One region of the Nocardioides aquaticus genome, then DNA from elsewhere that is predicted to be linked to it. Evidence: riboswitches for the same ligand, from Rfam matches in the RefSeq annotation. Region 1 holds a riboswitch; each other region holds the start of a gene.
The links. A riboswitch is a leader RNA that binds a small molecule or an ion and turns the genes downstream of it on or off. The one in region 1 is predicted to bind cyclic di-AMP.
Positions count from the first base shown of each region.

Region 2: another riboswitch for cyclic di-AMP. It lies ahead of ENKNEFLB_RS08610 (LysM peptidoglycan-binding domain-containing C40 family peptidase); the one in region 1 lies ahead of ENKNEFLB_RS14390 (C40 family peptidase).
Region 3: another riboswitch for cyclic di-AMP. It lies ahead of ENKNEFLB_RS07530 (C40 family peptidase); the one in region 1 lies ahead of ENKNEFLB_RS14390 (C40 family peptidase).
Region 4: another riboswitch for cyclic di-AMP. It lies ahead of ENKNEFLB_RS22560 (transglycosylase family protein); the one in region 1 lies ahead of ENKNEFLB_RS14390 (C40 family peptidase).

Region 1 is NZ_CP075371.1:2,963,842-2,969,299, forward strand. It holds gene ENKNEFLB_RS14385 (CocE/NonD family hydrolase) at 1-1,804, opposite strand, end outside; gene ENKNEFLB_RS14390 (C40 family peptidase) at 1,995-2,684, opposite strand; cyclic di-AMP (ydaO/yuaA leader) riboswitch at 2,683-2,879, opposite strand; gene ENKNEFLB_RS14395 (HNH endonuclease signature motif containing protein) at 3,494-4,876, shown strand; gene ENKNEFLB_RS14400 (hypothetical protein) at 5,383-5,458, shown strand, end outside.
Region 2 is NZ_CP075371.1:1,785,122-1,790,579, forward strand. It holds gene ENKNEFLB_RS08595 (heavy metal translocating P-type ATPase) at 1-2,328, shown strand, start outside; gene ENKNEFLB_RS08600 (DUF6153 family protein) at 2,371-2,835, shown strand; gene ENKNEFLB_RS08605 (DUF305 domain-containing protein) at 2,914-3,513, shown strand; cyclic di-AMP (ydaO/yuaA leader) riboswitch at 3,800-3,965, shown strand; gene ENKNEFLB_RS08610 (LysM peptidoglycan-binding domain-containing C40 family peptidase) at 3,977-4,750, shown strand; gene ENKNEFLB_RS08615 (transposase) at 4,907-5,224, shown strand; gene ENKNEFLB_RS23135 (helix-turn-helix domain-containing protein) at 5,342-5,458, shown strand, end outside.
Region 3 is NZ_CP075371.1:1,550,627-1,556,084, forward strand. It holds gene ENKNEFLB_RS07520 (DEDD exonuclease domain-containing protein) at 1-1,026, opposite strand, end outside; gene ENKNEFLB_RS07525 (hypothetical protein) at 1,129-1,335, shown strand; cyclic di-AMP (ydaO/yuaA leader) riboswitch at 1,480-1,626, shown strand; gene ENKNEFLB_RS07530 (C40 family peptidase) at 1,709-2,692, shown strand; gene ENKNEFLB_RS07535 (hypothetical protein) at 2,748-3,971, shown strand; gene ENKNEFLB_RS07540 (Flp family type IVb pilin) at 4,042-4,257, opposite strand; gene ENKNEFLB_RS07545 (response regulator transcription factor) at 4,390-5,040, opposite strand; gene ENKNEFLB_RS07550 (sensor histidine kinase) at 5,037-5,458, opposite strand, start outside.
Region 4 is NZ_CP075371.1:2,368,495-2,373,952, reverse strand. It holds gene ENKNEFLB_RS11475 (MFS transporter) at 1-305, opposite strand, end outside; gene ENKNEFLB_RS11470 (hypothetical protein) at 597-935, shown strand; gene ENKNEFLB_RS11465 (YciI family protein) at 945-1,304, opposite strand; gene ENKNEFLB_RS11460 (dihydrofolate reductase family protein) at 1,433-2,077, opposite strand; gene ENKNEFLB_RS11455 (ArsR/SmtB family transcription factor) at 2,265-2,600, shown strand; gene ENKNEFLB_RS11450 (SRPBCC family protein) at 2,628-3,605, shown strand; cyclic di-AMP (ydaO/yuaA leader) riboswitch at 3,725-3,915, shown strand; gene ENKNEFLB_RS22560 (transglycosylase family protein) at 3,922-4,311, shown strand; gene ENKNEFLB_RS11440 (DEAD/DEAH box helicase) at 4,392-5,458, shown strand, end outside.

The DNA.
Region 1 (5,458 bases):
CGTCGTCGGCGGTCGACTGGGTCGACAGCCGCACGGTCGCGTCCCTCACCGTCACGACCCGCCCGCTGGGCAGGGGGCGCCAGCTGCCGCCGGTGATGGTGCCGACGCCGATGGCCATCCGGTGGCCCTGCGCCAGCGTCCAGTCCATGCCCTTGAGGTCGAAGGCACGGCCCCGGGCACCCAGCTCGGCGACGTTCTCGTTGATCAGGGTGGCGGTCTGCGCCTCCGGGTCGACGTCCCACATCGTGACGTGGACCTGGCCCTCGCCCCGGGTCGTCAGCGTGACCCGCGGCGTCCCGGTGACCCGGGTCTCCTGGCGGACCGGTCGCGACCAGGTCTGGTACGACGTGGGGAGCAGGCCGGCCACAGACAGCTCGGCGTCGGCGCGCTCGGCGGCGGTGCCCAGCGAGCTGCGGACCTGCTGGTCGACGTCGCCGTCCCGGCGCTCCACGGTCGTCGGCGGGACCTGCAGCTCAGCCACCCGCCGGGCCTGGGCCGCGCTGAGGCCGGTGCCGGTGGCGTCGCCGCGGCGTACGGCCGCCTCGACCGGGCCGGCGTCGACGTACCGGCCGGAACCGATCGAGACGGCCCTCGTGGTGTCGGCGACCGGCCAGGTGCGCTGGGCGCGCCACTGACCGACGTTGTCCTGGATCGCGAACGCCGGGTCCTTCGCCGAGCGGATCCCCTTGAGGTGGCGGTCGTAGAAGCGGCCGACCTCGGCGAAGAACCCGGACCTGCCCTGGGACAGCTCTCCGGTGCGCGGGTCGACCTCGTTGCCGCGCACGTGCTCCCACGGCCCGAGCCAGCCGCGCGTCGGCCCGACGTGGTTGCGCAGGTACTGCTCCATCTGCTCGGGCTTGGTGTTGCTCTCGGTGAACCCCTGGGTCACGAACAGCGGCGTCCGCGCGCCCGTGGCCTTGGCGGCCTGGTTGCGCAGCGCCCAGTACGGGTCCCGCTGGCTGGTGTTGCTCACGTTGTCGCGCAGGTTGCGTGCCAGGCACTCGGGGTGCTGCTGCTCGTAGGCCGCGGCCTGGTTGTAGCGGTCGGTGTCACCGCTGGTGCCACCGAGGGAGGCGATCGAGTTGTAGGCCAGCGGGGTGCCGGTCTGGTTCCCGCGCGGGACGTCGTTCGAGTAGAGGTACGGGTACATGTTCCACAGCGGCTCCTGCGCCACCACGGCCTCGAGCCCCCGCGGGTCGAGGTCGGCGCCCCAGAGGCCGGTGACGGCGTCGTACGACTTGCCGTACATGCCGACCTTGCCGGTCGACCAGGGTCGCGAGGCCGACCAGCGCACGGCCTTGCGCACGTCGGCCTGCTCGCCGGCGCCCATCCAGTCCAGGCAGCCGGTGCTGGCGCCGAAGCCGCGGTTGTCGACGAGCACGACGGTGTAGCCGCGCTCCATCAACGAGGCGCCGTCGATCAGGTCGTCGAAGCGCGAGCTCGGCTGGACCTCGTCGGTCTCCTGGCCGGTCTGGCCGGCGTGGTTGAAGTAGGGACCGACCGACAGGATCACCGGGGTCTTCTCCGTGGGCGCCAGGCCCTCGGGCCGCAGCACGTCGGCGTGCAGCGTGACCGTGGTCGGCGACCCGGCCTGGGCGGCCCGGAAGTAGTGCTCGGTCCACGACGCCCCGACGGGCACGCCGGGGTTCTCGTCGTTCGTGACGCCGTCGGCGATCGAGCCGGCGGCGGGTGCAGCAGGTGCAGCAGCCGCGGGTGCGGCGGGTGCGGCGGAGGTCGGTGACGTCAGCGCGGACGCGCCGAGCGCGGCCGCGACCACCGAGGTCCGGATGAGGGCTCGCTTCATCAGTGTGGTGCCTTTCCCGAGAGCGCCGGCCCGTCGCGGGCCGGACGGGGCCAACGTACGTCGGGTCGGCGCCCCTGGGAACGGGTCGTGTGCCTGGGAACGGTCCAACAACCGTTCCCGGGCACACGACCCACCTGGCTCTCAGCCGGCCCTCACGCGTGGAGCTGGGCCGGTGCTCGCGCGGGTCGGCTCAGAAGCGGCCGTACGAGCGCGCGACGTCCCAGATCGGGGCGTACTGCACGGCGCCGCCGGTGCCCGGCGCCTCCCAGACCATGCCGTCGCCGGCGTAGATCGCGACGTGCGAGACCGAGCCGCCCGGGGAGTAGAACACCAGGTCGCCGGGCTGCAGGTTGCCGGCCGAGACCGGGGTGGCCGCGGCGGCCTGGGCCGACGAGGTGCGCGGGATGGTCTTGCCGACCTGCGCGAAGACGTAGCTGGTGAAGCCCGAGCAGTCGAAGCCGGACGGGGTGGCGCCGCCGTAGACGTACGGCACGCCGGCGTACTGGCTGGCCGCCTCGACGACGCCGGACGCGGCGCTGCTGGGCGCGGCGGACGGGGCCGGGGCCGAGGAGCCGCCCGACGACGAGCCGCCACCGGTCTGCAGGGTCTGGCCCGGGTAGATCATGGTCGGGCTGGACACGACGTCGCGGTTGGCGGCGTACAGGTTCTGCCACGACGTGCCCATGCTCTGCGCGATCGAGGACAGGGTGTCACCGGACTTGACGGTGTAGTCGGCGGCGCTGGCCGGGCTGGTGAGCGCGGGCCCGGCGGCCAGGCCGGCGGCCAGGGCGACGGTGGCCGCCGCGCGGCGGCCGTGGTGCGTGACCTCGGCGCGGTGCTTGCCGGGGCGCTGGGTGCTGCTGGTGCGAACGAGAGACATGTGTTCCTCCGGACGCCTACGAAGTGAGCTGACGGGTTCGGGCCTGGAGGTGCCCGGCCGCCGGTGGGCCCTGGTGGGGCCCGGTGGCGGCTTCACCCCGGTGGCACCGCGTCGCGGCGCCACGATGGTTCCTCCGCACCCGCCGTCGTGTCATTGCTGGCACTCCGACGCGGCGGGTCTCGGCGACGGCGGAGTGCGGCCCACCTGCTGGTGGGCCGCGGGAGAACGTAGGAGACGGCGGGGCTGGATCAAAACGGGCGCGCGGCCCGGATCCAGGGCATGTCTGCCCGTCGTCGGGGCGGATCGGGCGCAGGGAGTGCCTTGTGCACCTGTGCGGTCCAGACCTGTGTGTTAGATCACGTCGGTCGCGCCACCCGTGCCCCCGAGAGGCGATCGGACTGTCCGCCCTGCCGCTGATCGAACACATGTTCTACCGTGGGTCCATGCCCGTCCTTCCCCGCGCCCAGCACGTCTGGGTGTCGCTCACGGGCGTGTGGGCCGACGACCGGGTGCCGGGGCTGCTGCTGTCGTGGCGGTCGACACCGCAGGGCTGGGAGGGCTGGGTGATCTCCGCCCAGGCGGGCGTCGGGGCGCGGGGGACGGGCCGTACGTGCGGCAGAGCTGGCTGCCGGCCACCGCGATCCGGCCTCTCGGACCCCTCCCCCAGGCGCCGCCGCACCGACCTCCGGGGCCGCGCGGAGCACCGTAGCGGACTGTTGGCGAACGTTTATTCTACTGTTGCTCTGTCGTGGGTGGATAACCCCGTTTCAGCAGCACTGATGTCGGCGGCGAGTGCTTGAGTAGACCCCATGACCACCACCACCGACAGCGACCTAGGTTGGGACACCGACCTGGGGTGTGAGGGACCGTGGGTGCCGGCTCCGGCGCCGGTACGTCCCGGGGTCCGTGTCACCGGTGCCCTGCTCGACGCCCGGGGTGCGGTGTCTGCGGCAGCCGGGGTCTCGACCACGGCGTTGTCGAACACAGACCTGACCACCGCCGCCCACGAGATCACCGCCCTGGAGTCGCAGGTCGCGGCCTACAAGCTCGCCGTCCTCGCCGAGGCGCGCGACCGCGGCCAGCAAGGCCCCGTGGGCGATGAGGCAGACCCCGACCCCGCGGCGTGGTTGGCGAAGCTGACCGGCGACCCCACCGAGGTCCTGCGCGGCGGACTCTGGATCGCCCGCCTGCTCCAGACCAAGTACCACCACACCCGCCGTGCGCTGGAGGCCGGAACCCTGCGTCTCTCGCAGGCCAAGGTCCTCGTCCGTGCCGCAGAGCGCGCCCCCAGGGCCCTGACGGCCGAGCAGATCACCGCAGCCGAGGAGTCCCTCGTCCTCACCGCGACCGGCGAGTCGTCCCCCACGAACACCAAGGGCCGACCCATGACCGCGGCACGGCTGCGTGACGAGGCTCGGCGGGTCTTCGCGAACATGCTCCCGGCGAAGGAGGAAGCGGACGCCGCGGAAGGCGACGATCTGGCTGCTGAGGAGGACGACGCGGCCCGGGAGTGCTACCTCTCGCTGAACGACCGGGGTGATGGGACCTTCCGTGGGACGTTCGTGATCCCCACCCTGCACGGCAGGATCCTGCAAGCAGCCCTCGAGCGCCTCACCGCCCCCCGCCGCCACACCAAGGACTCGACCGGGGCCCCGATCACCGATGAGTCCGCCCAGCACGGCACCTCCTACGGCGAAAAGATCGGGGCCGGGTTCTGCGAGCTCATCGAACACCTTTCCACCACCGGTTTCGACCACGGCAACACCATCGGCCTGCTGATCACCGCCACCCTCGACAAGATCGCCGCCGGGACCGGGACCGGGACCCTGGCCACCGGCGAGACCATCTCCATCCGCTCGATCCGGCGCCTGGCCTGCAACGCAGGCCACCTCCCGGTGGTCCTCGGTGGCGAGTCGATGCCCGTCGACGTCGGCAGGTCGCGGCGCAGGTTCACCCGCCACCAGTCCCACGCCCTCGCGGTCCTGCACGACACCTGCGGGGTCGCGGGTTGCGAGAGACCCTTCGCGTGGTGCGAGCTGCACCACCTCACCGAATGGTCCCGCGGCGGGCCCACCGACCTGGCCAACGCCCTCCCGCTGTGCGGACACCACCACCGCAGAGCACACGACCCCGCCTACGAGATGCGCCGGCACCGAGGACGCGAGTACGTCCTGAAGAAGATCAGACGGTGAGGAGCCGCGAGCGACGAACGGACGGATGACGGCCGGGCGGAACGGTGCATGGGGTCACGTTCCGCGCCGGCCGCCCTTCGGAGGGACAAGAGCTCCCGGTCCGTCCGGTCCAGCGCGACCAGGATGCCGCGCCGGGCGCACTGGCGACCAGGACCGAACGGCCTGTCCACTCGTCCTAGGACCTACGGCACTCAAGGGTGAGCCATCGAGGGGCGGGGACCGGGCTACAGTCCTGCTCGTCGAGTGACTCGCCACGCCCGGGTGGTATGTCCACCTGATTCGGGGTGATCGACGATCCGCGATCTGGTCCGGGTAAGTGACCAGATCGCGGGCCATAGAACGCTGCGCTTGCCGTCGTCCCCTCGGGACGACCCGCAGCAGTCCCCCGAACGTACGCCTGTTGCGGCTGCTTCGCGACTTCTCCCGAGCCGGCAACCAAAGACGCCGCGGCCGCGTCTGACAGGACGAGGCCCGCACCAGGGCCCGTACCCGTCTCGGAGGACCGCGTGACCCGACCGCAGCACCGCACCACCCGTACCACCCGTACCGGACGTACGGGCCGCCCCACTGCACGCCCCGCCG
Region 2 (5,458 bases), 1.2 Mb from region 1:
ACGAAGGACCCGGTGTGTGGCATGGACGTCGACCCCGCCACCAGCGGGCACACCGCCATGCACGACGGAGAGACGTTCTTCTTCTGCTCTGCGGGGTGCGCCGCGAAGTTCGAGGCTGACCCAAACCGCTACACCGCGCACGACCACTCCCCAGGAACCTCCGGGAGCGGCGGGCCGGTGCCGGTGGGGGAGGTTGCGGAGTACACGTGCCCGATGCACCCTGAGATCCGGCAGGACGGTCCCGGGTCGTGCCCCATCTGTGGGATGGCCCTGGAACCGGTCCTGGTGACTGCTGAGACGGGTCCGAACGCGGAGCTGGTCGACATGACCCGACGGTTCTGGGTCGCTGTCGCGCTGTCGATCCCGGTCGTCATCCTCAGCATGGGCCGCGACCTGGTCCCGGCCCTGCGCGACCTGATCGACGCCCAGGTCTCGGTGTGGGCGCAGCTGGTCCTGGCCACGCCGGTGGTGCTCTGGGCGGGGGCGCCGTTCTTCGTCCGGGGCTGGGCCTCGGTCCGCACCCGGAACCTGAACATGTTCACCCTCATCGCGATGGGCACCGGCGTCGCCTGGCTCTTCAGCATCGTCGCGACCCTCGCACCGGGGTTGTTCCCGGAGGCGTTCCGGATGGACGGGGTGGTCGCGGTCTACTTCGAGGCTGCTGCGGTGATCACCACCCTGGTCCTGCTGGGCCAGGTCCTCGAGCTCCGCGCCCGCGAGCAGACCTCGGGTGCGATCAAGGCACTGCTCGACCTCAGCCCGAAGACCGCCCGACGCCTCGGGGTGGACGGCACCGAGGAGGAGGTCGCCCTCGACGAGGTCCAGATCGGGGACCGGCTGCGGGTCCGCCCGGGCGAGAAGGTCCCCGTGGACGGTGCCGTTACCGAGGGCCGCTCGGCCGTGGATGAGTCCCTGGTGACGGGGGAGTCGATGCCGGTCACCAAGACCACCGGCGACCCGGTCATCGGGGGGACCATCAACCAGAGCGGGGCCCTGGTGATGGTCGCCGAGAAGGTCGGCCGCGACACCATGCTGGCCCGGATCGTGGCGATGGTCGCCGACGCTCAACGTTCCCGCGCCCCGATCCAGCGGATGGCCGACCGGGTCGCCGCGGTGTTCGTGCCCGCCGTGATCGTGATCGCGCTGGTCGCCTTCGCGGTGTGGGCGCTGGTGGGCCCCGACCCGCGACTGGCGCACGCGCTCGTCGTCGCGGTCGCGGTCCTGATCATCGCCTGCCCCTGTGCCCTGGGGCTGGCGACGCCGGTCTCGATCATGGTCGGTGTCGGACGTGGCGCGCAGATGGGTGTGCTGATCAAGAACGCCGAGTCGTTGGAGCGGATGGAGAAGGTCGACACCCTCGTGGTCGACAAGACCGGCACCCTGACCGAGGGCAAGCCCTCGGTCACCCACATCGGTCACGCCGACAACAGCCACCCGGGCGGCACAAGGTTCTCGGACGATGACCTCCTGCGGCTCTCTGCCGCCGTCGAACGCGTCTCGGAGCACCCGCTGGCCCAGGCCATCGTCAACGCAGCCCTCGACCGGGGCATCACCATCGGTGAGGCCACCGACTTCGACGCACCCGCTGGACGCGGAGTAGTCGGAACCGTGGAGGGACACACGGTGGCCTTGGGCAGCGCCGACTTCATGACCGCCCGCAACCTCGACCCGACGGGTCTCCTGGTGGAGGCGGACCGGCTCCGTGGCGATGGGGCGACGGTCGTCTTCGTCGGCATCGACTCCGTCGTGGCGGGCATCGTGGCGATCGCCGACCCCGTCAAGGCGACCAGCGCCGAAGCCGTCAGGGCACTGGGCGCGGAGGGCATCGAGGTCGTGATGCTCACCGGTGACAACCGGGTCACCGCCGAGGCTGTCGCCCGGTCCCTGGGCATCGACCGGGTCGAGGCCGAGGTCATGCCCGACCACAAGGCCGACGTCGTCCAGCGCCTGCGCAGCGAAGGCCGCGTGGTGGCGATGGCGGGCGACGGTGTGAACGACGCCCCCGCGCTTGCCGCGGCCGACGTCGGGCTCGCGATGGGCACCGGCACCGATGTGGCGATCGAGTCCGCCGGGGTGACGCTGCTCAACGGCGACCTGGGTGGCATCGTCCGAGCCCGCCAGCTCTCGGCGGCGACGATGTCGAACATCCGCCAGAACCTGGTCTTCGCGTTCGCCTACAATGTGGCGGGGATCCCGATCGCCGCCGGAGTCCTTTACCCCGTGTTTGGGGTCCTGCTGTCGCCGATGATCGCCGCGGCCGCGATGGCCCTGTCTTCGGTGAGCGTGATCACCAACGCGTTGCGCCTTCGGACCCACCGCCTCGGCTGAGCGCACCGAACACCTAGCACCAGCGAACGTACGATCAGGAGAGTGAGCACCGTGCGACCGACCACCAGCAGGAGCAGGGCCGTGCCCGGCCTGCTTGCTGCGGTGGTCGTGTCCCTCGTGCTCGGCATCCTCGGGATGCACGCCCTGTCCACCCACGGCGTCATGAGCGACATGGACCACGCTGCGATGAGCGGCGACACCGGTGGTGCCACCTCCGAGCCAGCCGATGGGGCCCCGGCCGGCAGGAACCTCACCGCAGTCACCGACCCGGCTGCTGCCGGGTCTGGTGAAGATGGCGGACACGACATGGGCGGCATGGTCATGCTCTGCGCCGCCATGCTCGCCGCTACCGCCGCAGCACTCCTGCTCCTCACCCTCGGCACACGGCGCACCCCACGGTTCTGGGCGCTCCTCCCCACCGCCACCACGAGCACGACGAGGTGGGTCACCTCCCGCCTGGGGACCGGCCCGCCACCGGTCTGGGAGTTCTCCGTCATCAGGTGCTGATCGGCAGCCCCGCCGCCCCCGCAATGCGGGTGCGCGGCGCGCAGTCGACCGACCACACCCACCTTCAGGAGAACCCTCATGCCTAGCAACCGCACGACCCGCGCCATCAGCGCGACCGCACTCGGCCTCACCCTCGCCCTGACCGCCGCCGCCTGCGGCAACGACGCCGACGGTGGTGACACGAGTGCTCAGGTGTCCACCACCGAGCACAACGACGCCGACGTCGCGTTCGCCTCCGAGATGCTCCAGCACCACGCCCAGGCCCTCACGATGGTCGACCTCACCCAGGGCCGTGACCTGGACCCCGAGGTTCAGCAGCTGGCGGACGACATCAGGGCCGCCCAGGCCCCCGAGATCGAGACCTTCACGGGCTGGCTCACCGACTGGGACGAGACGGTCCCCGACACCGGTGATGCGATGGAAGGCATGGACGCGGCCGAGATGGACATGCCCGGCATGATGAGCGCCGCCGACATGACCGCACTCGAAGACGCCCCCGACGGCGACTTCCAGACGATGTGGCTAGAGATGATGATCGAGCACCACAGCGGCGCGATCGACATGGCTGAAGCCGAGACCGAGCAGGGCCAGTACAAGCCCGCCATCGACCTCGCTGAGGAGATCGCAGAGTCGCAGGCCGGCGAGATCCAGACCATGGAGGACCTACTCGCCTCCTGACCCGGCACCACCGGTGAGGCGGACCGCCGCTGCCCTCGCGGCGGTCCGCCCTCGCATGTCCGCCTCGTCGAGGCGGTGTGCGAACCATCCCGACGTGCCGATCGCCGGTGCACGAGTCAACACAAGATGGCCGTGAGGCTCAGTCGCGTGTGACATGCGTCATGGTCGCCGCCTTCAGGACCGTCCTGTGCGTCGCCGGGTGTTTGTGCAAGCAGGCCTTATCTCCTACCCTCCATAGGACTTGCCGTCTGGTGGGTTGCACCTCTGGCGTCGTCTAGACCCGCCGCGCCGGGTGGTGCCCGATCTCAGTCCATGACGGCGGGTACGGAGAAACCACCACTGGCGCCCTGCCCTGCAACACGGGCGCCTCGGGGTGAAGCCGCGAATAGCGGCCGGGCACCTCCAGGCCCGAACCCGACAGCTAACTTCGTAGGCGTCCGGAGGATCCATGTCTTCTGCACCCATGTCCACCATCACCGCCGATCGACAGCCGGGCAGCCGCCACCGAGGCTCCCGCGGAGCGGCCGGCACCATCTCAGCGACCGGCACGGACGCAGGCAAGCACCGTGCCGAGGCCCAGCGGCGCGGTGGCCGGCGTGCGCTGGCCACCGCCACTCTCGCCGCCGGCCTAGTGGCCGTGCCTGCCCTAACTAACCCGGCAAGCGCGCACCCTTCGTACACCGTGCAGTCCGGCGACACGCTCAGCTCGATCGCGCAGGAGGTCGGCAGCACATGGCGCGATCTCTACAGCGCCAATCGCGACGTCATCTCCAGCCCCACTTCGATCTACCCCGGTCAGAGCCTAAAGACCGGCGGTGGCGGGTCCGCCGGCCAGGTAGCTCCCACCTCAACCGGTGGCGGAGGCGGGTGGACCGACCAGGCGGCCGGATCCTTCGAGCAGCAGCTACTGAACGAGGCCAGCCAGCTGGAGGGTATCCCGTACGTCTACGGCGGCTCCACGCCGTCGGGTTTTGACTGCTCGGGTTTTACCAGTTTTGCCTTCGCGCAGGCCGGCAAGACAATCCCGCGCACCTCCTCGGAGCAGGCGGCCGCTGCGACCCCGATCTCGGGCGACGACCTGCGCCCCGGCGACCTGATCTTCTACTCGCCGGGCGGCTCGGTCTCGCATGTGGCGATCTACGCCGGCGACGGCATGGTGTGGGAAGCCGCGAGCACGGGCACCTCGGTCCGGTACGCGCCCGTCTGGGATGTCGCCCGCTCCTACGGCCGGTTCTGATTCGCGCGCCAGGGTGACTCAGGAGGTCCGAGAACCATCAGGCTGAACCGGGCTGCTCCCCGGGCAATCCTGCAATACCGTCTGCTGCCTCCGGCCCAAAAATGGGCTGGGGGCAGCGATGTGTGCGACCAGGTTATCGTCAACAACGGTTGAAAATTGACCCCTCAGAGGAACCAGTTGGGGCGGCAAGGTCATCTAGCAGAGTTCAGACGCAAGGTTCTCGATCTGCTCGAGCAGGGGCGCAGCGTCGCCTCGGTCGTGCACAATCTCGACTTGTCGGATCAGACGATCTACAACTGGCGCCGGCAAGACCGAATCGACCGGGGCCAGATGCCCGGACTGAACACCGCCGAGAAAGCTGACCTGGCGGAGGCGAACAACCGCATCACTGAACTCGAGACCGAGTCGAGGTCAGCCGTGGCGCGATCAGGGGTGCAAGGGGGTCATCAGCCCAAAAGCGTACGCGGCGATTGAGGTGATCACCGCGGAGAGCATCCAGGTGCAGGTCGCGTGCAAGGTCCTTGGTGTCGCGGAATCGGGGTACTGCGAGCACAAGAATGGGCACCGTCGGAGCTGGCGGTGCGCCACGCGATGCTCACCGACCTAATCACTCAGATCCATGTCGAGTCCCACGGCCTCTACGGAGGTCGGCGGGTTCACGTCAAGCTCACCCTGGGCCGCGGCGTCCTCGTGGGCCACAACCAGGTC
Region 3 (5,458 bases), 1.4 Mb from region 1:
GTAGTCGGCGTCGTCCTCCAGCACGGCCTTGACCAGGGAGAGCCGGGGCCACGGCTCGCGGGTGAGCTTGACGAAGGTGGTCTTCTCGGGGAACTTCGAACGGCGGTTGTACCCGGGCTTGTGGTGGGCGATCAGGCGCAGCTCACGGACCTCGGCCTCGAGCGGGGTGGCGCACTCGATGCCCCGCACCCGCGCGGCGAGCGCGACCATCTCGCCCATCCGGCTCCGCTTCTCCGAGGCGGTGAAGTAGGTGCGCACGCGGGTGCGCAGGTCCCGGGAGGTGCCGACGTAGAGCACGCGGCCACGCTCGTCCTCGAAGAGGTAGACCCCGGGGGCGTGGGGCAGGCCGTCGGCGAGGTGCCGCTTGCGGCGGGTCGCGGCACTGACCCGGGAGGTGTAGGTCTGCAGCTCCTCCAGGGTGTGCACGCCGACGCCGCCGAGGCGCTCCATCAGCGCGTGCAGCACGTGGACGGTGGCGCGGGCGTCGGAGAGCGCGCGGTGGTCGGGCGTGGTGGGGGAGCCGAACGCCCGGGCCAGGGAGGACAGCTTGCAGTTCGGGGCGTCGTCGCGGGTGATCACGCGCCGCGCCAGCCGGGCGGTGTCGACGATCTCGACCTCGGGCCAGGCGCGACCCTGGGCGCTGGCGAAGTGGCGCAGGAAGCCGATGTCGAAGGGGGCGTTGTGCGCCACCAGGACGCAGCCGGCAGCGAACTCGAGGAAGGCCGGCAGCGCCGCCTCGATGCGCGGGGCGCCGACGACCATGCCGTTGGTGATCCCGGTCAGCACGGAGATGAAGGCGGGGATGGAGCCCTCGGGGGCGACCAGGGTCTGGAACTCCCCGAGCACCTCCCCTCCGCGGACCTTGACCGCGCCGATCTCGGTGATCTCGCACCCGTCGCGCACCGAGGCCCCGGTGGTCTCGAGGTCGACCACGCAGAAGGTGACGTCGCGCAGGGGCGTGCCGAGCTCGTCGAGGCTGCGCTGGACCTCCCAGCGCGGGGACGGGGTCGGGGGAGCGGTGGTCACGGTCGTGACGCTAGGTCGCGGCACCGACAGCGGTGCGGAGGACGCGCGGTCCGTGGGGTCGGTGCGCGAGGGCTGTCGGCGGCGGGTGCGACGTTCTGTCCCATGACGACGAGAATCGACTGCGACTCCTGCGTGGTCCGCGGACTGGCCTGCCACGACTGCGTGGTGACGGTGCTCCTCGGGCCGCCGCCCGAGCTCACCTTCGACGACGAGGAGCGGCGCGCGCTCGACCTGCTGGCCGCCGGCGGGCTGGTGCCGCCACTGCGCCTGGTGCAGCCCGTCGACGGTCCCGAGGTCGAGTCGGCCTGACCCCGGCAGCTCCTCGAATCGGCCCCTCAGGACCAACGTCACGCCTGTGGACGCACGTTTGGTCGGTCGCGGGCCCGAGGTTAGGGTGGCCGCTCAGGTGCCCGAGGACGTCGACCACCAGGGTCAGCGGCGGGCACCGCGTCGAGTTGCGAACCGATCCGTCGGGGAGCGAGCCGGGGAACCAAGCACCTGGGGTGAATCCCCTGGCGCGGCCGCGTGCGGCCGGGCGGGGGTAGGGCACAGTCGAGCCCGAATCCGTCAGCTCACCTGGTAGACGTCACGACTACAAGGGAGACCGCCCGCTTTGCAGCACGGTCGTCATCGTTTTGCCAGCGTCCTCACCGGACTCACCCTCGTCGCCGGCGTCAGCCTGGTGTCGTCCTCGCCCGCCGCGGCCGAGCCGACGCTGGACGAGGTGAAGTCCCGCGTCGACACCCTCTACCACGAGGCCGAGATCGCCTCCGAGCGCTACAACGACGCCCGGCTGGAGCTCGACGAGCTCACCGACGACCTCGACTCCCTCTCGTCCGACCAGCAGCGTCAGGACCGTCGCCTGGAGGCCGTGCGCGAGCAGGTCCGCGACACCGTCCTGCAGCAGATGCAGGGCGACAACCTCTCGGCCATGGGCCAGGTCGTCGTCAGCGACGACCCGCAGGCGTTCGTCTCGCAGATGAGCACCATGTCGGCGTTCTACCAGCTCCAGCAGGGCATGTTCACCGACTACGCCACCGAGCTGAAGGCTCTCGACCTGCGCGCCGGCGCCACCGAGGACCGCGCCTCCGAGGTCGAGGTCGTCGAGCAGCGGCTCAAGGCCGAGAAGGACACGATCGACGCCAAGGTCGACGAGGCCGAGGCGCTGCTGGCCGACCTCGAGGCCGAGGAGCGCGAGCGGCTCGCCGCCGCGCAGGCCGCCGAGGCCGCCCGCTCGCAGGCCACCGTCTCCCGCTCCACCACGCCCGAGGCCGAGCCCGAGGCCGAGGAGGAGCCCGCCGCGAGCGTGCCCGCCTCCGGCGGGGCCGGTGCCGCGGTCAGCTACGCGATGTCGCAGGTCGGTGACGCCTACGTCTACGGCGCGGCCGGCCCCGACGCGTTCGACTGCTCCGGTCTGACGATGATGGCCTGGGGCGCCGCCGGCGTCGGCCTGCCGCACTCCTCGGGCGCCCAGATGAGCTCCGGCCCGTCGGTGTCGTCCTCCGACCTGCAGCCCGGCGACCTGGTGTTCTACTACAGCCCGGTCAGCCACGTCGGCATGTACATCGGCAACGGCCAGATCGTGCACGCGGCCAACCCGGGCACCGGCGTCGCCATCGCCCCGGTCTTCTCGATGCCGTTCTCCGGTGCGGTCCGCCCTGGCTGAGCACGCCACGCCTCGGCGCGAGGCCGGTCGTCCACGATGGTGGAGGGCCGGCCTCGTGCTGTTCCTGCTGCTGGTCGCCGGGGCCGTGGCCTGGGCCGCGCTGACCCCCGACCGGTACGTCGCCGGCTCGGCCGAGCCCGGGACCGGGCTGCCCGTCGTGGCCGACGGCGCGGCGGCCGCCCGGGCGGTCGAGCAGGTCGAGCGCGCGGTGCAGCGCCGGGACCCGGGGCCGCTGGCCGGCCTCGGCGCCGACCCGGCCGCCCAGGAGCGGCTGGACGCCGTCGTGGCCAACGCCCGTGCGATCGATGTCGTCGACTTCGACCTCCGCTACGTCGAGGAGACCTCGCCGGTCGACGCCGACGGCCGCTGGCGGGCCGAGGTGGAGGTCGCCTGGCGCTTCGCCGGCTACGACCGCGACGTCGCCTCCACCGAGACCTCGGTCGACCTGGTCACCGACGAGGACGGCACCCGGGTGGTGGCCCTCGCGCCGGTGGACGGCAGCGGGCCCGGCGCCGGGCGCAGCCCGGTGTGGCTCACCGGCCCGGTCGAGGTCGCCTCGTCACCGACCACGTTGGTGGTGCAGGCCGCCTCGTCCACCGGGCCCGACGCGGAGGCGTACGACGCCCGGGCCGACCGCGCGGTCGCCGTCGTCGAGCGGGTGCTGACCGGCTGGGACGGCCGGCTCGTCGTGGAGGTCCCGGCCGGGGAGGCCGGTCTGGACGCCGCCCTGGGCGTCGAGCCCGGCACGTACGGCGCGATCGCCGCGGTGACTGCCGCCGTCGACGGCGCACCCACCGGCTCGCCGGTGCACATCTTCCTCAACCCCGACGTCTTCGGCCAGCTGCAGGCGCAGGGCGCCCAGGTCGTGATGAGCCACGAGGCCGTGCACGTCGCCACCCGCGCGCCCAGCAGCGGCGCGCTGCCGCTGTGGCTGCTGGAGGGGTTCGCGGACTACGTCGCGTTGCGCGACGTCGACCTGCCGCTGTCGACGACGGCCGCCCAGGTCGTCGAGCAGGTCCGTGAGGACGGCCTGCCGCGGACGCTGCCGGGGCAGGCGGAGTTCGCGACCGGCGCCACGCACCTCGGCGCGACGTACGAGGCGGCCTGGGTGGCCTGCCTGGTGCTGGCCGACCGCGGTGGCGAGGAGGCCCTGGTGGACCTCTACGACGCCGTCGACGGCGGTGGGTCGGTGAGCCGGGCGCTGCGGGCGGACTTCGGGTGGGACGAGGCCGACCTCACCGAGGCGTGGCGGGACCGGTTGGACGCGCTCGCGGGCTGAGGGGTCCTGATACGCCGACGGCCCCCGCTCCGTGGGAGCGGGGGCCGTCGGGCGGCGAGATGAGGTCAGTTCAGCACGTCGCCGTGGCGGCGGCGCCACTCTCGGTTTCGATCGTGTCGCAAGTGTCCTCAAAGGCCTCGCTGACCACGGGACCGATCGCGAAGACGGCGACCACGACGAGCGCGGCGATGCCGGCCACGAGCAGGCCGTACTCGACGGCGGAGGCGCCGCGCTCACCGGCGGTGCGGCGGGTCTGGGCGAGGAGGGCGATCAGCTTGTCGATCATGTGGGGTTCCTTCGTGTGGGGGGACGTCCGAGGCGGGTCGAGTGGCCCCGCACACGAGTTCTCGGCGGACCCCGGGAGCGATCTGAGAGTCGATCGGACACACCGATCTAGTCCTTTCGGACTAGGTCCAGATCATCGGGACGAGGGGTCCACCGACGACAGGAGGCCCGACCGCATCGCGGTGACCAGGGCCTGCGCCCGGTTGGCGGCGCCGAGCTTCTGGTAGATCCGGGTGATGTCGGACTTGGCCGTGGACTCGGCGAGGAACAGCCGTTCGCCGATCCCGGCCGAGCCGAGCCCCTCCGCGAGGAGCAGCAGCACCGCGTGCTCGCGCTCGGTGAGCGCCCGCTCGCGTGAGGCCCGTTGGCGGACGACCGCCTGCACCAGTCCGGCGCACACGAACGACCCGGGTGACACCGCGGAGCGGCGGGCGGCCGCGACGACCTCGGAGGAGGGGGCGTCCTTGCCGACGAATCCGGAGGCGCCGGCCTGCATGGCCGCCAGGATCTGCTCGTCCCCGGCGTGCATGGTCACCACGACCAGCCCGACCTCGGGGCGACGGGCGCGCAACCTGCGGACGATGTCGAGGCCGGTGCCGTCGGGCAGCTGGAGGTCGGTGACGACGACGTCGGGTGAGTGCTGGTCGTGGGCGGCCTGCGCCTCCGTCACCGTGGCCGCGGTGCCGACGACCGACAGGTCGGGCTGCAGGTCCAGCACGGTCGACAGGCCTTCGCGGACGAGGGCGTGGTCGTCGACGACGAGCACCGTGGTGGAGGTGCTCACGCGTCCGCCGTGACGGAGGGGCGCCCGGCGCGCGGTGAGGGCCAGGCGTCGGCCGGTCGACCGACGCCGACCGCCACGCGGACACCACCGTCCTCGCCCTCCTCGATGGCCAGCTCCGCACCGACCAGGCTGGCGCGCTCGCGCATGATGGCGAGCCCGTGGGAGTCGGGGCGGGGCTGCTGCATGCCAACGCCGTCGTCGGTGACCACGATCCGGGCGTCGGGGGCGTGCACCTGGCAGAGCACCTCCACGCTGCGGGCGTGGGCGTGCTTCACGGCGTTGTTCATCGCCTCCTGGCCGATCCGGAAGAGCTCGGCCTCGACCTCGGGCTGCAGCCTGGTCGGGTGCTCGTCGGCGGTGACCTGGATCGCGACGCCGGACGCCTCCGAGAGGTGCCGGGCGACGGTGGCGAGGGCGG
Region 4 (5,458 bases), 600 kb from region 1:
CTGATGACCAGAGCCGCCATGCCCAGCTGGCTCACCGCGGACAGCACGTTGGTGGCCTGCATGACCAGGGTGCGGCCGAACGTGTCGGCGAGGACGCCACCGGCGAGCAGGAAGACGACCATCGGGATGCTGTACGCCGCCAGCACGATGCCGAGCGCCGTGGCCGAGTCGCTCACCTCGAGCACCGCGAAGGCCAGGGCGACGCCGGCCATCGTGGAGCCGGCGCGGTCGACCAGGCGCGAGAGGGCGTAGTAGCGGAAGTTCGTCTCGCGCAGCGGTGCCAGCACGGATCCACCGTCACTCACGGGCCGTCCCCTCCCCCGCCCCTCGGGGTCGCCGAGGCGGCACGGCGCACATCGACGTCTCTTCGTCGTCTGCCATCGCTACCTCCCGAGAACGACTCGGAGGCTAGATCGCACAGGTGGTGACTGCCAATCGCTTTCCAGGACCAGCTGTCGGATGGTGGATCCTGCGATGGCGTCGGTCGCCCTGTCGACCGGACGGGGCGGGCCACGTGAGGCATCATGTCGCGGGTGCCCCGTCGAACCGCCGCGCGTCGCCGACACGGTGCCGCTTTCGTCCTACCGCTGATCTCCGTGTTCTGGGCAGGCGAGCTGGGGCACGGCGGGAGGTTCACCGGCTCGGACCTCTTCGCTGTCGTGGCGCTGTGCGGGGCTTCTGGCGTTGCCTGGCAGCTGCTGCACCGCAGAGACGTGGTGGACCGCCTGACGCACTTCGCCTCGGCGTTCACGGTCGTCACCGCGTTCCTCGTCGTCGCCGCGTGGGACAGCTCCCTGTCGTCCGCCATGGGAGCGGGCACGGGCCTCGGCGCAGTCCTCGTCGGCCTGGTGTACACCGAGCAGCTCCTCCGAGACCGCGACCGTCGGCAGGCATCGACGCGGGCCACGGCCCACAGCCTGGGACGCGCGAGCTGACCCCCGGCGTCAACCGCGCATCGAGCCGCCCTTGACCGGGCGGACCTCCTGCGGCCAGCCGCATCCCTCCGCCACGCGGCCACCCCAGTAGCGGGCCTGGTCCTCGGTCTCCACGTCGATGATCGTGAACCCGCCCAGCCACTCCTCGGACTCGGAGAACGGCCCGCTGGTGAGGGTCAGCGTGCCGCTGGTGGCGTCGGCACTGAAGGCCTGGTCGAGCTCCTCCACGAGCCCGCCGGCGAACACCAGCACACCCTCGGCCCTCATGTCCTCGATGACCGCGCGCGAGGTGGGTCCGCGACTGCGGAACCACTCCTCGTCGTGGTCGCCGACCCACTGCTGGTTGAAGAAGATGAGGTACTCGGCCATGCCTGCTGCGCTCCCTCCCTGTCGTCGTGGCGGACCCGGCGTCCGCCTCCACCATGACGACAGCATGCCGCGCGAGCGAGGTGTGGGGAGGCGCCCCGGAGGCGGCGTCCGTCGCTACGGGCGCGGTCCTAGCGCGAGAAGGTGACGTGGATCGTGCCGCTCTCGGCGACCTCGGACGTCATGCGGTGGGTGCGCTCCAGCCCGCGCAGGTCCTCCCACACGCGGTGACCGCGGTCGAGCAGGACGGGCGCGACGGCGACGTGGAGGTCGTCGACGAGGCCGGCACGCAGGAACGATCGGGCGGTGCCGATGCCGCCCCCGACGCGCACGTCGAGCGCGCCAGCGGCCTCGCTCGCCTCGGCGAGCACGCAGTCGAGAGAGGCGTCGCGGAACCGGAACGACGTCCCTCCCCGCATCTCGACCTCGGGCCGTGGTGCGGTGCTGGTGAGGACGTAGACCGGGAAGCCGAACGGTGGCTCGTCACCCCACCAGCCCTTCCAACCGGGGTCGTCCGGGAACGAGTGCAGACCGAACATGGCGGCACCCATGATCTCGGCGCCGATGCCCTCGAAGGACGCCGCGGCGTAGGCGTCGTCGACACCGGTGGTGCCCGTGCCGCTGGTGTCGCCGAAGACGCGCTCCTTGACGGTGCGGGTCGCGACGTAGGCGGTGGTCAGGAGACCCCAGTCCTCCCCCATCGGGTTCTCGGGACTGCCGCCGGCCGAGGTGTAGCCGTCGAGAGAGCTGAAGAGGTCGATACGGACGCGGGTCATGTCACGTGACCTCTCTTGCGGGCGGGCTCGGACGGAAGCCGGTCGGCTTGCCGTTCGGCCGGCGAGGTGACCAGCCGCAGCGCGGCCGACCATGGCCTCACGGTGGCGCCACGAGCGGACAGCCGTCAACCGCACCCCCGGCCGGGGGCCTTGACGGTCGCCGGCGTCCGACCTAATCTACAACCAAATGGTTGTACGACTCGAGCTCACCCACACCGAGGTGGACCGCATCTTCCGGGCCCTCGCCGACGCCACGCGCCGCGACATCCTGCGTCGCACGATGGCGGGGGGAGCATCGGTGTCCCAGCTGGCGGCCGCGTACGACATGTCCTTCGCGGCCGTCCAGAAGCACGTTGCCGTGCTGGAAGGAGCCCGTCTCGTGACCAAGCAACAACGTGGCCGCGAACGCATCATCCGCGGAGACCCCGAGGTGGTGCAGAAGGCGCAGGCCCTGCTGAACCGCTACGAGGAGATCTGGCGCTCTCGGATCGACCGACTCGACTCCCTGCTCGCCGAGGACTGAACCGACCTACCCGACCTGGAGACAGCCATGCCCATCACCTCGGTGAACCGAGACCCTGCGTCCCTGACCATGACCGTGGTCGCCGACTTCGCAGCCGACCTGCAGCGCCTCTGGCAGGTCTACGTCGACCCGCGTCAGCTGGAGCGCTTCTGGGGCCCGCCCGACTACCCCTCCACGTTCACCCGTCACGACGCCGCCCCCGGCGGACGCTCGACGTACCGGATGACCGGTCCGGACGGGCAGACCCACGGCGGCTACTGGGAATGGATCTCGGTCGATCCGCTCACGAGCTTCGAGGTCCGCGACGGCTTCGCCTCGCCTGACGGCGAGCCGAACCCCCAGATGCCCTCCATGCGGATGCACTTCCTCTTCGAGGAGCGCGGAACGGGGTCGCGGGTCACCACGACGACCTACTTCGCCACGCTCGAGGAGCTCGAGCAGCTCGTCGAGATGGGCATGGAGGAGGGGCTGCGGGCGGCGATGGGCCAGATGGACACGGTTCTCGCAGACCTGACGGCGTTCGCCGCCGGGGACGGCACGGTGTGCCAGATCCTGTCCGAGACGCAGGCACGCATCACTCGAGTCATCCACGGGCCGATCGAGACGGTGTGGCAGGCACACCACGACGCCGCACTGATGCGACGGTGGCTCCTCGGGCCGGACGGGTGGACGATGCCGGTCTGCGACGTCGCCACCACGGTCGGCGAGAAGTACCGCTACGAGTGGGAGCCGGCCGCCGGCACCGCCGGGGAGCGCTTCGGCTTCGAGGGCGAGCTCCTGGAGTCCGTCCGACCGTACCGAGCCGTGACCACCGAGCAGATGATCGGGATGCCGGGCGACGGCACCCTCAACGAGCTCACGCTCACCCCGGTCCCCGAGGGCACCCTGCTGGCGGTGGTCGTCACCTTCCCCGACGCTGCGACCCGGGACGCCATCCTGGCCACCGGGATGGTCGACGGCATGGAGACCAGCTACGCCCGGCTCGAGCGCGACGTCATCGGCTGACGCGAGGCGCTCGGCCGGCACCGGCAGGACGGCGGGGCGCCCGCAGCCCTGGCGCTCGGCCGCGGTCACACGTACGATGCCCGGGCTGCCGCCACCGGGCGGGGCGACAACTCGACACCAGCACGGTCACGCCGAATCCTGCCCGCCGCCGCTGATACTCACCACGGGCAGGAGCGGGGGACCCAGGTTCCACGCGGCCGCCGACACCCGTCCCGACGGGACGGCGGCCACTCGGGGCGAAGCCACTGCGGTGGCGGGGCACCTTTCTGCTCCAGCCCGACAGCTCACCTCGCAGGCGCGGGAAGGAACTGGCCACATGCCTGCGATCCACGCTGCCTCCACCGCCTCACGCCTGCTCGTCTCGGCCCTGGGCTCCGCCGCGCTCGCCGCCTCGCTGCTCACCGTGGCCGCGCCGGCCGCCGACGCCCACACCGGCCCGAACCGGTGGGAGTGCCTCGCCCACTACGAGTCCACCCACCGGTGGCAGGTGAACACGGGGAACGGGCACTACGGGGGCCTCCAGTTCTCGTTGTCGACCTGGCGCTACTACGGCGGCCCCAACTACTCGAAGAACGCCTACCCCCACAAGGCCACCCGGGCAGAGCAGATCAAGATCGCCAAGCGCGTCGCCTTCCGCGGGTGGGGGGACCGGAAGCCGCAGGGCGGTGCGTCGGCCTGGCCGAACACCTGGCCCCGCTGCTCCTGACCGCCGGGCCCGACCTGCTGGTCGGTGGGCGGCCTGCGAGCCGCCCTCCGACGAGGGTGCGGCCCCGATAGCGTCGGGAGGTGCCCAGCCGACGCCCCTCCCCCGCGCGTCGACGCGGCACGTCGTCCCGCCGCAGCGGCAAGCGTCCGCGACCGTTGCCGACCGCCGGGCCGGGCGAGCGGCTGTGGGTGCTCGACGTCCCTTACGGGACCCAGGTCGACGGTGCCGCCTGGCACCCGGCGGTCAGGTCGCACCTGTACGTCGGGCGTGACCTTCCTGCGCATCTCGCGCCGTACGCTCCCGGTCCGTACACGCTGGGTCGGTTCGTCGAGAACACGCTGAACCCGGAGAGCCCCACGCCGTCCCCCGCACCGACCGACGCGCTCGAGCCCCGGCGGATCCAGTTCGAGGCCGCCGACGCGATCGCGGCGCGCGCCGAGGCGGGCGGACGACAGTTCCTGCTGGCCGACGAGCCCGGCGTCGGCAAGACGATCTCCGCGGTCCTCGGGGCGACGGCGGTGGGCGACCTCCGCGGCGCGCGGCGGGTGCTGGTCGTCGCCGACCGGCCCGCCGCGATCACGATCGGCCACTGGTGCCGCACCATCGCAGCCCTGGGCGACGGCGGCCTCGAGTGGGTCGTGATCACCTGGGACCGCCTCGAGAAGGTCACCGACCACCCGTGGGACGTGATCATCGCCGACGAGGCCCACGCGCTGCGGCGGACCACGACGAAGCGGTGGAAGCACTGGGCGAGGATCTCGGGGCACGGGAAGCCCCACGACACGGCGCCGTTCGTCATCGCGACCACCGCGACGCCCGGACACACGCCGCTGGAGCTGCCGTACCTCGCTCCGGCCTACGCGCAGGTGCTCGACGAGCCGATGAAGGAGTGGACCTCGGCCGCGCACCCCGGGGCGACGTTCGCCAGCGCGCTCGATCGCCACGGCGTCGGCGTGGAGCAGCAGGGGCGCTCCGGCGCGACCTGGACCACCGACCCGGCGCGGCGCGCCGCGGACCTCAAGCTCGTCCGCGGCTGGCTCGCCGACGAGCGGCCCCCGGCGATGCTGCACCGCGCCGCGCCGTGGGGACCCGTGCCGATCTCCGGCATGCCGGTCGCGCTCACGCCGACCGAGCGGCGCGCGTACGA